Ramlibacter pinisoli: one gene and its partner. Each later gene encodes a partner of the first gene's protein in a complex. Links are inferred from orthologs where the notes say so. Each region holds a gene or a part of one and is shown in the gene's direction. Other genes may lie near its edges.

The links.
Region 2: the proteins of uvrA (region 1) and mfd are in contact, whole or in part, in a crystal structure (PDB 4DFC), measured with the Escherichia coli proteins. The link is inferred for Ramlibacter pinisoli from one-to-one orthologs.

What each region holds. Positions count from the first base shown.
Region 1 is NZ_WSEL01000002.1:209,323-213,008, reverse strand. Bases 195-3,670 are described here. They hold uvrA (excinuclease ABC subunit UvrA), read left to right. Parts: upstream 195-563; coding sequence 564-3,470; downstream 3,471-3,670. Other genes in these bases: GON04_RS01060 (DUF3606 domain-containing protein), read left to right, coding at 3,574-3,670; GON04_RS01070 (hypothetical protein), read right to left, coding at 195-384. Outside these bases: more of GON04_RS01070, read right to left, coding at 1-194; more of GON04_RS01060, read left to right, coding at 3,671-3,686. UniProt on the Escherichia coli protein: The UvrABC repair system catalyzes the recognition and processing of DNA lesions. UvrA is an ATPase and a DNA-binding protein. A damage recognition complex composed of 2 UvrA and 2 UvrB subunits scans DNA for abnormalities.
Region 2 is NZ_WSEL01000009.1:662,476-666,706, forward strand. What follows is about bases 58-4,078. They hold mfd (transcription-repair coupling factor), read left to right. Parts: upstream 58-431; coding sequence 432-3,878; downstream 3,879-4,078. Other genes in these bases: ispD (2-C-methyl-D-erythritol 4-phosphate cytidylyltransferase), read right to left, coding at 58-372; serB (phosphoserine phosphatase SerB), read left to right, coding at 3,958-4,078. In the rest of the region: more of ispD, read right to left, coding at 1-57; more of serB, read left to right, coding at 4,079-4,231. UniProt on the Escherichia coli protein: Couples transcription and DNA repair by recognizing RNA polymerase (RNAP) stalled at DNA lesions. Mediates ATP-dependent release of RNAP and its truncated transcript from the DNA, and recruitment of nucleotide excision repair machinery to the damaged site.

The sequences.
Region 1 (3,686 bases):
GTCGGACGCCGCACCGTCGCAGAACAGCCGGGCCCGCACGCTCTGGTTGCCGTTGGTGCCGACGCCGTTGCCGCCGGCCAGCAGCAGACCGCGGCCGTTGACCCGGATCCTGCCGTCGGTGCGCACGTCGGCGCGCAGCTCGGCGATGACCCAGGGGATGCCGCCGGGATTGACGTTCTGGACCGTGTTGACGGCCGGGCCGGAACGCAGCGGCTGCGAGCCGATGCCGCCGTCGAACCGCACCAGCAGGTCATCGGCCAGGGCGGCGGCCGGCGCCAGGGCCGCGCCGGCCAGCAGCGCCGCCGCGACGGCGGGCAGCAGCCGTCCAATGGCCGCGCAGGGGCGCCGGCAGGCAGCCAGCAGGGGGTGGGCAAGGTAGGGCATGGCGTCGTCTCCAGGGGTGTTGACACCCCATGAACGCCGGGCGTGGGCGCTTTACTCCCCGCGATACAACTGACTCGCCCGCTTACAGCACGGGCGGGCTCGCCGGCGAATCGGGCTGCCGCCTCTCGCGCCCGCCGGCGTCGGCGCCCTATCATGTCGGGTTTCCCTCGGCCCGGCCCATCTTGAACGACAGCACCCACGGCAAGTCCTTGCAAGAGGCCTTGAGGCAGCGGATCAGCATCCGCGGCGCGCGCACCCACAACCTCAAGAACATCGATCTCGACCTGCCGCGCAACCGGCTGGTGGTGATCACCGGCCTGTCGGGCTCGGGCAAGTCGTCGCTCGCCTTCGACACGCTGTATGCCGAGGGCCAGCGGCGCTACGTCGAGAGCCTGTCGGCCTATGCGCGGCAGTTCCTGCAGCTCATGGACAAGCCCGACGTCGACCTGATCGAGGGCCTGTCGCCCGCGATCTCGATCGAGCAGAAGGCCACCAGCCACAACCCGCGCTCGACCGTCGGCACAGTGACCGAGATCCATGACTACCTGCGGCTGCTGTTCGCCCGCGCCGGCACGCCCTACTGCCCCACCCACGACATCCCGCTGACCTCGCAGACCGTGTCCCAGATGGTGGACACCGTGCTGGCGCTGCCGCCCGACACCCGACTGATGGTGCTGGCGCCGATCGCGCGCGAGCGCAAGGGCGAGTTCGAGGACGTGTTCGCGCACATGCAGGCGCAGGGCTACGTGCGCTTCCGCGTCAACGGCACGCCGTACGAGTTCGACCAGCTGCCCAAGCTGAAGAAGACCGAGAAGCACGACATCGATGTCGTCATCGACCGCCTGAAGGTGCGGCCCGAGGTGCAGCAGCGCCTGGCCGAGAGCTTCGAGGCGGCACTGCGGCTGGCCGAGGGCCGGGCGGTGGCGCTGGAGATGGACGGCGGCACCGAGCACCTGTTCAACGCCAAGTTCGCCTGCCCGATCTGCCACTACTCGATCAGCGAGCTGGAACCACGCCTGTTCTCGTTCAACTCGCCGGTGGGCGCCTGCCCGGCCTGCGACGGCCTGGGCGCGATGGAGCACTTCGACCCGCAGCGGGTGGTGGCCTTTCCCTCGCTGTCGCTGGCCTCGGGCGCGGTCAAGGGCTGGGACCGGCGCAACCCCTACTACTTCGGCCTGGTCGAGAGCCTGGCCAAGCACTACGGCTTCAGCGTCGACGCCCCGTTCGAGTCGCTGCCCGCGCCGGTGCAGCAGGTGCTGCTGCACGGCTCGGGCGAAGAGGAGATCCGCTTCCACTACGTGATGGAGTCGGGCAGCACGGCCGGCAGGAAGGTCACGAAGAAGCACCCCTTCGAGGGCATCATCCCCGGCATGGCGCGGCGCTACCGCGAGACCGACGCGCCGGCGGTGCGCGAGGAACTGGCGCGCTACCGCAGCCTGCAGCCCTGCCCCGAGTGCGGCGGCACCCGGCTGCGACCGGAGGCGCGCCACGTGCGGGTGGGCGACCAGGCGCAGGCGCGCACCATCCACACCATCAGCCACCTCACGTTGCGCGACTGCCTCGACTACTTCTCGTCGCTGCAGCTGGCCGGCTCGAAGGCCGAGATCGCCGACAAGGTGGTGCGCGAGATCGCCAACCGGCTGCGCTTCCTCAACGACGTCGGCCTCAACTACCTGAGCCTGGACCGCAGCGCCGAGACCCTGTCGGGCGGCGAGGCGCAGCGCATCCGGCTGGCCAGCCAGATCGGCTCCGGCCTCACCGGCGTGATGTACGTGCTGGACGAGCCCAGCATCGGCCTGCACCAGCGCGACAACGACCGCCTGATCGGCACCCTGCAGCACCTGCGCGACATCGGCAACAGCGTGCTGGTGGTCGAGCACGACGAGGACATGATCCGCGCCGCCGACCACGTGGTCGACATGGGACCGGGCGCCGGCCTGCACGGCGGCCGGGTGATGGCGCAGGGCACGCCGGCCGACGTCGAGGCCAGCGCCGATTCGCTCACCGGCCAGTACCTGTCGCGCCGCCGGGTCATCCCGGTGCCGGCCACGCGCCACCCCTGGCTGCCGCTGGCCGGCGGCAAGGCCGGCGCGGTGCAGAAGCTGCGCATCGAGGGCGCGCACGGCAACAACCTGAAGGACGTGACGGTCGACATCCCGGTCGGGCTGCTGACCTGCGTGACCGGCGTCTCGGGCTCGGGCAAGTCGACCCTGGTGAACGACACGCTGTACGCGGCGGTGGCGCGCGAGCTGTACCGCGCCCACGAGGAGCCGGCGCCGCACGTCGCCATCGAGGGCATCGACCATTTCGACAAGGTGATCAACGTCGACCAGTCGCCGATCGGCCGCACCCCGCGCAGCAACCCGGCCACCTACAGCGGCCTGTTCACGCCGATCCGCGAGCTGATGGCCGAGACCGCCACCGCCAAGGAACGCGGCTACGGCCCGGGCCGGTTCTCCTTCAACGTCGCCGGCGGCCGCTGCGAGGCCTGCCAGGGCGACGGCGTGGTGAAGGTCGAGATGCACTTCCTGCCTGACGTCTACGTGCCCTGCGATGTCTGCCGCGGCCAGCGCTACAACCGCGAGACGCTGGAGGTGCAGTGGAAGGGCCGCAACATCGCCCAGATCCTGGACCTGACGGTGGAGGACGCCTACGAGTTCCTGAAGCCCGTGCCGGCCATCGCCCGCAAGCTGCAGACGCTGCTGGACGTGGGCCTGTCGTACGTCAAGCTGGGGCAGGCGGCCACCACGCTGTCGGGCGGCGAGGCGCAGCGCGTCAAGCTGGCGCTGGAGCTGTCCAAGCGCGACACCGGCCGCACGCTCTACATCCTGGACGAGCCCACCACCGGGCTGCACTTCGCCGACACCGACCTGCTGCTGAAGGTGCTGCACCAGCTGCGCGATGCCGGCAACACCATCGTCATCATCGAGCACAACCTGGACGTCATCAAGACGGCCGACTGGGTGATCGACATGGGCCCCGAGGGCGGCGCCGGCGGTGGCACGGTGGTGGTGGCCGGCACGCCCGAGCAGGTGGCGGCCGATCCGGCCAGCCACACCGGCCGCTACCTGCAGCGGCTGCTCTAGCCGGGCGCGCCCCGGGCCGGTGCGGCCGTGTGCGGCACCGGCCTACAGCGCGGACGGGGTGGCCGAACTAGCCTGAGGCATCGCAGCAGCAGGAGGTTCGGCCATGTCCCCATCCACCCAGCCGGGCGTGGAGCCCGACCGCATCGACGTGAACGATCCGCAGGACTGCGCCGCCTGGGCCCGCAAGCTCGACACCACCGAGCGGCAGCTGCACGA
Region 2 (4,231 bases), on another replicon or contig:
CGGCGTGACCAGGCAGCGCGCCGCGTCGTGCACCAGCACCCAGTCGTTCTCCGACGCGCCGCGCCGGTGCAGTTCGTCCAGGCCGTTGGCCACGGTCTGCGCGCGGGTGGCGCCGCCGCATGCCACCACGGTGTAGCCGCTGCCGGCCGGCATGCGCCGGTCGTCCGGCGCGACCATCACCAGCAGCGACGCGAGGCGCCGGACCTGCGCCAGGGCGGCCAGCGTGTGCAGCACCAGCATCCGCCCGGCGAGCGGTTCGTATTGCTTGGGGCCTTCGGTGCCGGCGCGGCTGCCGGTTCCTGCGCACGGCAGCACGGCGTGGAACCGCACAGGGGAATCGGAAGGATGGGCCGGCATGGAGATGGGGGCCATTCTAGAATCCATGCACACCCCTCCCTGCCCGGCGAGGGGTGTTCGCATTTGCACCACCGATGGAACTTCCCAAGCTGTCACCCGGCAAGCGCTACGCGCTGCCCCGCCCTCCCGGCTCGGCGGACGCGCTGTTGCTGGCCCGCCTGTCCGAGCGCGAGAAGGCCGCCGGCCGCCCCACCGGCATCGTCACGGCCGGCGCGGCCGATGCGCAGCGCCTCATCGACGAACTGGCGTTCTTCGCGCCCGACCTGCGGGTGGCGCTGTTCCCCGACTGGGAAACGCTGCCCTACGACACGTTCTCGCCGCACCAGGACCTGATCAGCGAGCGCCTCGCCACGCTGTGGCGCATCTCGCAGGGCGAGGCCGACGTCGTCATCGTGCCGGCCACCACGGCGCTGTACCGGGTCGCCCCGCCGTCCTTCCTGGCCGGCTACACGTTCTCGTTCCAGGTGAAGCAAAAGCTGGAAGAGGCGCGGCTGAAGGCGCAGCTCACCCTGGCGGGATACAACCACGTCACGCAGGTCGTCAGCCCCGGCGAGTACGCGGTGCGCGGCGGCCTGATCGACCTGTTCCCGATGGGGTCGGCCGTGCCGTATCGGGTCGACCTGTTCGACGACGAGATCGACTCGATCCGCACCTTCGACCCGGACAGCCAGCGCAGCCTGTATCCCGTGCCCGACGTGCGCCTGCTGCCCGGCCGCGAATTCCCGATGGACGACGACGCACGGGCCAAGTTCCGCAGCCGCTGGCGCGAGCTGCTGGAGGGCGACCCGACCCGCAGCCGCATCTACAAGGACATGGGCAACGGCGTGGCCACCGCCGGCATCGAGTACTACCTGCCGCTGTTCTTCGACGACACGGCGACGGTGTTCGACTACCTGGGTCCCCAGGCCACGCTGGTGCTGCATGGCGACCTGGAGCCGGCCTTCCAGCGCTTCTGGCAGGACACCCGGGACCGGCATCGCCTGCTGCAGGGCGACCCCGACCGCCCCATCCTGCCGCCCGAAGCCCTGTTCCTGACGATCGAGCAGTTCTACGGCCGCGCCAATGACCACGCCCAGCTGGCCTTGCGGCCGGGCACGCAGGACATCGCGGACAGCGCGCTGTTCCAGAAGCTGCCCGAGCTGTCGGTGGTGCGCGGCGCCGAGGAGCCGCTGGCCCGCTTCCGCCAGCACGTGGCCGCCACCGCGCACCGCGTCCTCGTGGTCGCCGAGAGTGCGGGTCGCCGCGAGAGCCTGCTCGACTTCCTGCGCGCCAGCCAGGTGTCGCCACCGGCGTTCGATTCGCTGGAGGAGTTCCTGGCCAGCGACGAGAAGCTGGGCATCGCCACCGCGGCGCTGGCCGAGGGCTTCAGCTGGGTGGCCGAGGCGCTCGACATCGTCACCGAGACCGAGCTGTTCGCGGCCGGCGCCACCACGCGCCGGCGCAAGAAGCAGGAGCAGGTCAGCGACGTCGAAGCCCTGATCAAGGACCTGTCGGAGCTGAACGTCGGCGACCCGGTGGTGCACACGCAGCACGGCATCGGCCGCTACAAGGGCCTGGTGAACCTGGACCTGGGCCAGGGCAACACCGAGTTCCTGCACCTGGAATACGCCGACAAGGCCACGCTGTACGTCCCGGTCAGCCAGCTGCACCAGATCAGCCGCTACACCGGCGTGTCGGCCGACGAGGCGCCGCTGCACAAGCTGGGCTCGGGCCAGTGGGAGAAGGCCCGCCGCAAGGCCGCCGAGCAGGTGCGCGACACCGCCGCCGAGCTGCTGAACATCTACGCCCGCCGCGCGGCGCGCGAGGGATTCGCGTTCCGCTTCTCGCCGCAGGACTACGAGGCCTTCTCGAACGACTTCGGCTTCGAGGAGACGGCCGACCAGAACGCGGCCATCCACGCCGTCATCCAGGACATGATCTCGCCGCAGCCGATGGACCGGCTGGTGTGCGGCGACGTCGGCTTCGGCAAGACCGAGGTCGCCCTGCGCGCCGCCTTCATCGCCGTCACCGGCGGCAAGCAGGTGGCCTTCCTCGCTCCCACCACGCTGCTGGCCGAGCAGCACTTCCAGACGCTGGTCGACCGCTTCTCCAAGTGGCCGGTCAAGGTGGCCGAGGTGTCGCGCTTCCGCTCCGGCAAGGAAGTGACCGCCACGCTCAAGGGCCTGGCCGACGGCAGCGTCGACATCGTGGTGGGCACCCACAAGCTGCTCTCCGAATCGACCAAGTTCAAGAACCTGGGCCTGCTCATCATCGACGAGGAGCACCGCTTCGGCGTGCGCCACAAGGAGGCGATGAAGGCCATGCGGGCCGAGGTCGACGTGCTCACGCTCACCGCCACGCCCATCCCGCGCACGCTGGGCATGGCGCTGGAGGGCCTGCGCGACCTGTCGGTCATTGCCACTGCGCCGCAGCGGCGCCTGGCCATCAAGACCTTCGTGCGCAACGAGGGCAACGGCGTGGTCCGGGAGGCCGTCCTGCGCGAGCTCAAGCGCGGCGGCCAGGTGTACTTCCTGCACAACGAGGTGGAGACGATCGCGAACCGGCGCGAAAGGCTGGAGGCGCTGCTGCCCGAGGCCCGCATCGCGGTCGCGCATGGCCAGATGCCCGAGCGCGAGCTCGAGCGGGTGATGCGCGACTTCGTGCAGCAGCGCTTCAACGTGCTGCTGTGCTCCACCATCATCGAGACCGGCATCGACGTCCCGACGGCCAACACCATCGTCATCAGCCGGGCCGACAAGTTCGGGCTGGCGCAGCTGCACCAGCTGCGCGGCCGCGTCGGCCGCAGCCACCACCAGGCCTACGCCTACCTGATGGTGCCCGACACCGAGAGCCTGACCAAGCAGGCGGCCCAGCGCCTCGACGCCATCCAGCAGATGGAAGAACTGGGCTCGGGCTTCTACCTCGCGATGCACGACCTCGAGATCCGCGGCGCCGGCGAGGTGCTGGGCGAGAACCAGAGCGGCAACATGCTGGAGGTGGGCTTCCAGCTGTACAACGAGATGCTGGCAGAGGCGGTGCGTTCGCTCAAGGCCGGCCACGAGCCCGACCTGCTGGCGCCGCTGTCCGTCACCACCGACATCAACCTGCATGCCCCGGCCCTCCTGCCCGAGGACTACTGCGGCGACGTGCACCTGCGGCTGTCGTTCTACAAGAAGCTGGCCACGTCCAAGACCACCGACCAGATCGACTCGCTGCTGGAGGAGATCGTCGATCGCTTCGGCAAGCCGCCGGCGCAGGCGCAGACCCTGATCGACGTGCACCGGCTGCGCGTGCTGGCCCGCCCCTATGGCGTGGTCAAGGTCGACGCCGCGCCGGGCGTCATCACCATCACCTTCCGGCCCAACCCGCCGGTGGAGTCGCTGCGCATCATCGAGCTGGTGCAGAAGAACCGCCACATCAAGCTGGCCGGCAACGAGAAGCTGCGCATCGAGCGCGAACTGAAAGAGCCCCGCGACCGGGCGCAGATGGTGCGCGACGTGCTGCGGTCGCTGGGGCAGCCGAAGGTTGCTGAAACGGCCTGAAGGCGGGAGCGGACGCAAACCCCGAACGCGCACTCCCGTACGTCCCGTTTCCTCATTCCAGAATGGGAAAATCGCCCCCATGCCACTGACCTCCTTCGCTCCCGGCCTTTCCATCCAGGGCTTCACCCCGCCGCTGCGGCTGTCCGACTTCAAGCTGGTCGCGTTCGACATGGACTCGACCCTGATCAACATCGAGTGCGTCGACGAGATCGCCGATGCGGCCGGCCGCAAGGAGGAAGTGGCCGCCATCACCGAGGCCGCGATGCGCGGCGAGATCGCCGACTACAAGGAGAGCCTGCGCCGGCGGGTCGCCCTGCTGCGCGGCGTCACGGTGGCCGACATGGAGCTGGTCT